One region of the Clostridium sp. LXY-7 genome, then DNA from elsewhere that is predicted to be linked to it. Evidence: a T-box and tRNA genes for the amino acid it is inferred to sense, from the RefSeq annotation. Region 1 holds a T-box; the other holds one or more tRNA genes.
What was found. A T-box is a leader RNA that pairs with one kind of tRNA and senses whether it is charged. The one in region 1 lies ahead of ACI48Q_RS04445 (valine--tRNA ligase), so its partner is inferred to be a tRNA-Val.
Positions count from the first base shown of each region.

Region 1 (3,884 bases):
CCTTGATCATCCCTAACCATTCCATGAAAAAATACTGTTTCAAATGGTATAGCATCCATGTTATACAAACCTGAGAATATCATTCTTGCAACCCAGAAGAATATTATGTCTCCACCAGTAACTAGTGTACTTGTTGGATAGAAATATTTTAAATCCTCTGTGTTATTAGGCCAACCTAAAGTTGAGAATGGCCATAATGCAGAACTGAACCAAGTATCTAATACATCACTTTCTTGCTCTAGCTTCTCAGAATTACACTTGGTACATTGAGTTGGTACCTCTGTTTGCACTATCATTTCTCCACAGTCCTTACAGTACCAAACTGGAATTCTATGTCCCCACCATAACTGTCTTGAAATACACCAGTCTTGAATATTCTCCATCCAGTTAAAGTAAATTTTTTCAAATCTTTCTGGAATGAATTTAATTTCTTTTTCTCTTACAATTTTAACTGCTGGCTTTGCAAGAGGCTCCATTTTTACGTACCATTGTTTTGAAAGCATTGGCTCAATAGTACAGCTACATCTATCGTGAGTTCCTACGTTATGGCTGTGATTCTTAATTTTTACAAGGTATCCTTGCTCTTCTAAGTCTTTAACCATAAGTTTTCTAGCTTCATATCTATCAAGACCTGAATATTTTCCATATCCCTTAGATATTGTTCCGTTCTCTTCAATTACAACCACTTCTGGAAGGTTGTGTCTCTTACCTACTTGATAGTCATTAGGATCGTGAGCTGGAGTTATCTTAACGCAACCAGTTCCAAATTCCATATCAACATAGTCGTCAGCAACTACTTCTATTTCCCTATCTACCAATGGTAATCTTAGCTTTTTACCTACTAAATGACTATATCTTTCATCCTTAGGATTTACTGCAACCGCTGTATCTCCAAGCAATGTTTCTGGTCTTGTAGTAGCAATCTCAACTACTTCATCACTACCTATTACTGGATAATTAATATGCCAGAAATGTCCATCTTGCTCTTCATATTCAATCTCTGCATCTGAAATAGCTGTCATACATTTTGGACACCAGTTAGTTATTCTATTTCCTTGATATATAAGACCATCATTATAAAGCTTAACAAACACTTCTCTAACAGCCTTGCTTAAATTTTCATCCATAGTGAAGGCTTCTCTAGTAAAATCAGCAGAACATCCCATTTTTTTAAGTTGAGTTCTGATTCTATCCCTGTATTCATCAGTCCATTCCCAAACTTTTTCTAGGAAGGCTTCTCTGCCCATCTCTTTTTTCTTAAGACCTTTGGTAAGTAGAGATTTTTCAACTCTTACTTCTGTAGCAATACTTGCATGATCCTGTCCTGGAAGCCATAGAGTGCTATATCCTTGCATTCTCTTTGTTCTTATAAGCATGTCTTGTAGAGTGTTATCTAAAGCATGACCTAAGTGCAATTGTCCTGTTATATTTGGTGGTGGCATTATTATAGTATATGGTTTCTTATTTTCGTCTACCTTTGGGGTGAAAAATCCATTCTCCTCCCACCACTTATAAAGTCTTTCTTCAAATTCTTTTGGATCATAATTTTTTGCTATATTTTTATTTTCATCCATGTCAATTCCTACCTTTCTATGTAAACATATTTTTGTTTTTTATTTAGATGTATTTTTTCAAAATAAAAAGCGCTATCATCCAAAGGACGACAGCGCGTGGTACCACCTTTATTTCTCGGGAAATATTCCTAAGACTCTCTTAATTTTAACGATGAGAACCACCGTTTTTAGCTACTATAAATTTCGCTAAAAAAGCTCCGAAGCTACCTTCAAAATACTTCCTATAGGAAACCTTTCAGCCGATGAGTTTCCCTCTCTTAATATTCTCTATTTTTACTCCTCTTCATCATAGCATATTTATATTAAACTCTTTGCATATTATTATATACATAATGATGATTTTGTCAATAGCTTTTTAAATTACTAATCATCTGCATTTAAATTAGCTGCTACTTCTTCTAAAGCTATTTTTTCTTCATTATATAAATTTTTATTTGCTACAGAAAGCATAAGCTTTATTCTATTTAGCTGATTAACTTCACTTGCACCTGGATCATAATCAATAGCAACAATATTACTGTCTTTAAATTTCTTCTTTAATGCTTTAATCATACCTTTTCCTGTAACATGGTTAGGTAAGCATGCAAAGGGCTGCATACATATAATATTATTTACTCCACTTTCTATAAGTTCAATCATCTCACCAGTTAAGAACCATCCTTCACCTGATTGATTACAAGTAGATAGTATCTGTTCTGCCAATTTCTCTAAATGTTCTATGGATTGTGGTGGTGAGAATCTATTACTTCTTTCTAGCGCTATTTTCATGGTTCTCCTATAATATTCAATAAAATTAATAGATATCTTACTTACTACTTCCCCTTTTTTTCCACCTAAATAGTTTTTATATTTAGCTAAATTGTTATGAGCACAATATAAGAAGAAATCTATAAGATCTGGTACTACTACTTCTGCACCTTCACTTTCAAGAATATCAATAGCTCCGTTGTTAGCTGTAGGATGAAATTTAACTAAAATCTCTCCTACAATTCCTACCTTAGGTTTAAGGATATTAACTATCTCTAAATTATCAAAATCTTTAACTACTTCTTCCATATTATTTTTTAGTTCTTTAAAATTTCCTTTGGATATCTGTAGCTTAATAATTTCATTCCATTTATTATAAAGTTCATTAGTAGAACCTTTGATTTTTTCATAAGGTCTTACTCTTAGAATACAACGCATAAACAAATCTCCATATAACATGGCCATTAAAGCTTTCTTTACCATATTGAAAGAATATTTAAATCCTGGGTTATCCTCTAATCCTCCTGCATTAATTGATATTACAGGAATATGCTCTAATCCAATATCTTTTAATGCCTTTCTCAGAAATCCTATATAGTTAGTCGCTCTACATCCTCCGCCTGTTTGAGTTATAGCTACAGATGTATTATTAAGATCATATTTACCTGATTTTAGTGCTGTAATAATTTGTCCAATTACTATAATTGATGGATAACAAGCATCATTATTTACATATTTTAGTCCTTCTTCTACTGCTTTTTCATCTACTGCAGGTAAAACTTCTATATTATATCCTGAAGAACTTAATGCAACCTGTAACAACTCAAAATGAATTGGAGACATTTGAGGAGCAATAATAGTATGATTCTTTCTCATTTCTTTAGTAAATATTACTCTTTTTTCACATTTTTCTGCAATTGTTAATTTTACTTTTTTCTTTTCTCTTTGTTCCATAGCAGCTTTTAAAGAACGTATTCTTATTCTCACTGCACCTAAGTTATTTACTTCATCTATTTTTATTAGAGTGTATATCTTACCTGTACTTTTTAATATTTCTTGAACTTGATCTGTAGTAACTGCATCTAGTCCACATCCAAAGGAGTTCAATTGGATAAGCTCCACATTTTCTTCTTTTGCTACAAAACTAGCTGCAGCATAAAGTCTTGAATGATAGGTCCATTGATCCACTACTCGAAGAGGTCTCTCTACCTCTGAAAGATGTGCCACAGAATCCTCAGTTAAAACTCCTATACCAAAGCTAGTGATAAGCTTATCAATGCCATGATTAATTTCCGGATCTATATGATAAGGCCTTCCCGCTAAAACAATAGCTTTTTTATTATTCTCTTTCAAATATTTTAAAGCTTCTTCACCTTTGTCTTTAATATCTTGTTTAAACCTTATATCCTCTTCCCAAGCGCAATTTACTGCCTTACCAATTTCTACTTTAGAAATATTAAATTCTTTAAAAGCCTTATATAATGCTTCTTTTAATAAAGATTTATTATGAAAACTTAAAAATGGATTTAGAAACTTCACATTACTTTCATCCAAATAATCAAT
Region 1 covers NZ_JBLLJL010000001.1:940,423-944,306, reverse strand. Annotated here, with positions in the region: gene ACI48Q_RS04445 (valine--tRNA ligase) at 1-1,574, opposite strand, end outside; T-box leader at 1,654-1,873, opposite strand; gene ACI48Q_RS04440 (acyl-CoA dehydratase activase-related protein) at 1,938-3,884, opposite strand, start outside.

Region 2 (3,884 bases), on a different contig from region 1:
ACATTCTGAGCGTGCTTTCTTCGTGGAAGGTTAAGCTAAGATTTTGCCTAATAAAGGCCTCGAGTCTTATAGAATCATTAATGATGTCCATTGTTGGTGACAGCAATTGATAATTAGGGTCTATATTATTAAGCGCGTTTGCTATATTTTTAATATAAATTGTAAAGGTATCCATTAATAGCCGTAAATCAGCAGGGTCGTCCAAAAATTCCTCATCACCAAGTTCAATTTTTAATGGATCACTGGATTGTATTTCTACAGTTCCTCGACTCTTAGGTTGAATTGGCGATACTCCTACGATCAGGGTATTGTTGGAAAAGAATGGCTCAATTTGTACTGCGCGTAGTGTTGGATCTGACCCAGTTGCCGGATCTGGTAGGAAAGCCCCTGCAATCAAATGAGCATTCGGATCATTTGGAGGCACCGGAGTGTCATTCGGATTAGTTGAAAATACAACCGGAATTATTGAATGGTTTGCCATATGCCTTCCAACATTATTATTATCTTTTACAACATCAATACCTACACATGCAAGCTCATTGGCAGGTCCTATTCCAGAACGCATCAAAAGACTTGGACTCTTGATGCCTGCTGATACGATTATTTTTTTATCTGCAAAAGCTTCACAAGGTTTTCCATTTTCTAAGAATCTTACACTGCAGGCAGTTTTATCGCAAAAGATAATCCTAAGGGCTGTGGCTTTAGTCAAGACCCTTAACTTCCGTCCGTTTACTCCAAAGCCTTCGTCGTCTACTACATCAGGCGTAAGGAACGCTGTTGATGAACTTTCACGCGTTCCATCAGGATGTTGGGTATATTGATTACGTGTAAATGGACCGATAGGCGTGTCGGGATTATTATAATCTAATATTCGCTCAAACCCTGTTGCTTCTTCAATTGCCAATGCAATTTTTTGTGCCATAACAGTTGGGTTAACTGGAGCCTGCCGTACATCAACGCGCCCTTTAAAACCTCTTGCTCCAGGATTATCTGTCATACCGTTATATTTTTCTAACGCTTTAAATCTTTCAATAACTGCCTGAGGTGACCAAAACGGTCCCAAGAGCTCTTCCCATTTACTAATTACAGCATCTGTGGGACGCACCCAAAGTTGACGGTTAACAGAAGATGCCCCTCCAAGGAGCCGTCCTGTTGTCCAGGGAAAGGTTCTATTGTTAAGTTCTTCCTGAGGCACTCCCTGGCCCTGCCAAAAGTATCTAGCAAAAAATAAATTTTGCAATACCGGAGCAAATGTTGAGTTGGAAATAGGCTCATCCGTATCGTCGTCTTCACCTGCTTCAAGCAGTAATACAGAGTTTTTTTTATTATCGGAAAGTATCTTGGCAGCGGTTGCACCAGCAGTTCCGCCGCCTACTATTATATAATTAAATTTGTATTTTCTCACAAAAACATCTCCTTAAATATCGGAAATATCTCCCCTAATATTATATGATTGATTTGTAATTTAAGTTCTAATTCATGACGTAATAGCAACACATTACAGCACATAAAAAACAGATATAAATATAGGGGAGTGATACCCATAAAGGTCCTTTAATCCTTTGCTAGGTATAGATGGATTTTTAAATTTATTACAAACAATATTGAAACATTATCTTTTGGGTTAGACTTCGAGTTTTAACTTTTATTGCAGTTATGAAAATATAAAAGCCTTGAAAATCAAATATTTTCAAGGCTTTTTGCCTAAGGACTACAAAACAGCTATTTTCGGCAAATCGGCGTAGGGATTTGAACTCTCGAAACGAGTTGCCTTTTTCTTATTATACTGAAAAATGAGAACATTGTTATGCTTTATTTGCTGAATCTTTCAAAAACATAGTAATCCGGTTTAGCTCCTCCATAAACGTAGTTACCCACTTTCCATTCTAAAAACAAATATTTTTTTGTCAATACATTATAAAAGGAAAGAAGTCGACTGCAATAGCAATCGACTTCTTTCGACAAAATATTCTGGTGGAGCTAAAGGGATTTGAACCCTCGCCTTCCACGCTGTCATCATGGCACTTTCCCGCTGAGCTATTAACCTCCAGGAATAGTAATGATGTTGTCAGGACCCAGTACTTCCTTGGCGAGAGATGCCTTTCTTAAAAAACTCATGGTTTTTGAGTTTAAATCAGATAATCTTTCAGAGAAATATGCTTAATTTTCATATCATTTTACGTCTCCTCTAATTTTAGACACGTTTTTATTCATAAGCTTTCTACCAACATTCTGATAAAACCATTTCTTTAATGGCGACAATTCCTGACTATGCTTCCTGAAGAATCCATCCGGAGAGTTAAATGTTCCATAATCCTGACTGATTCCCTCCTTTTGTATATAGGTATCATTTTTATTCCAATGGATTTGTGGTTTTTTAAAATCATTGGTTGCTACACCGTATCCACAGAAACTTCCATTACATTCAGAAAACTTTTCTTGGAGTTTGTTTAAATAAGGAACATCAAGTATGAACCCCTCTATATTTAACCAGTTTCCTTCAAAAAAAATCTCCACCCAACTATGGACAATATTTTGGGGAGCAACACTATACATTAAACCTGTCATAGCGCCTTTCTGGAGAGTTTTGTCGATAGTAAACCCGTGAATTCGACATGGGATACCAACAGCTCTAAGCAGAGCCATAAATAAAGTACCTTTAGTATTACACTGCCCATAACCGTCTTCTAAAACTCTACTTGCTTCTATAGTATCGTCAACATTATAGCCAAATTTTATTTCATCCCTAACAAAATTATATATCTCAAGTATCTTTTGAAACTCATCTTTATCTTTCCATTTCCTGTTTTTAACTAACTGCTGTATCTCTTTACTTTCATAATTCAACATAGATGTCGCCTGTAAATACTCTTTCATAATATGACCTCCTTATATCTTGATAATCATATTATACAAATTTATTTATAGACTTACTTTCAAAAATCTGCTATCTGTGATAATATCCCTTGCTGACATACCAGTCATTTTTTTATTGACAAAAGCAAAATGTGATGATGAATTAAATCCCGATGCTATTGCTGCATCTGTAATACTTTCACCATCAAATATCTTTTGGTATACTCTTTGCAGCTTATGAAGAACAATATAGCTTTTCAGTGGAATACCAGTTTCTTCTTTGAAAAGATGTGAAAGCCTGCTTTCTGATATGGACATTGCTTTTGCGATATATTTCACCTGATGAAGTGTCTCATCGCAATCACAGGTATCTATCATTCTTAATAACATCTCTATTCTTTGATCAATTTCAATTGGTGTATAGTTATCGAAATAACTGACAATATTTTTTATTAACACCGAATATTTGTGGCTTTTTCCATAATTAATTGCATTTAATAAATGCATTTGTAATTCGACTGCTCTATCCTCAGGAATAATATAATAGGGATTATCTTTTAGTAAGTATATTCGCATAAATTTCCCTAATTGAGTTGTTGGATCTACTAACATTGTAAAATGAATTAAATTTTCAGAATAAAACTCATGCATTGTATTCACATTGACAGCTATAGCCCGGCAATTTATTCTTTGATCCTCTACGTTAATTATTAGTTTTTCATCAGCGCTAATAAATAGCTGTAACAGCCAATGCTTATGCAAGTCTGATTTTATACTATTTGTTATAGCACCGAAATTTTGTCCACACATAAAAATATCATTCATTTCCTCAACTCCTGTTCAAAAATCAGTCTCAGTAACCTGCATTTTCGAATTTCCGCATCCGCACTTTCACATCGCTAAATCTGCAAAACTCAACCCCATTACTCTATGATAAATATGCTCATTTCTGTTTCCCTAGACTTAAAACACACTTAACTGTCTGGTTCATAACCTCCTGAACCCCTTGATTATACTGACTTTTTTTG
Region 2 covers NZ_JBLLJL010000010.1:20,988-24,871, forward strand. Annotated here, with positions in the region: gene ACI48Q_RS20370 (GMC family oxidoreductase) at 1-1,405, opposite strand, end outside; tRNA gene ACI48Q_RS20375 (tRNA-Val) at 1,973-2,049, opposite strand; gene ACI48Q_RS20380 (transglutaminase-like domain-containing protein) at 2,173-2,877, opposite strand; gene ACI48Q_RS20385 (helix-turn-helix domain-containing protein) at 2,923-3,681, opposite strand.
Region 2: it encodes a tRNA-Val, which carries the amino acid that the T-box ahead of ACI48Q_RS04445 (valine--tRNA ligase) is inferred to sense. The anticodon was not compared.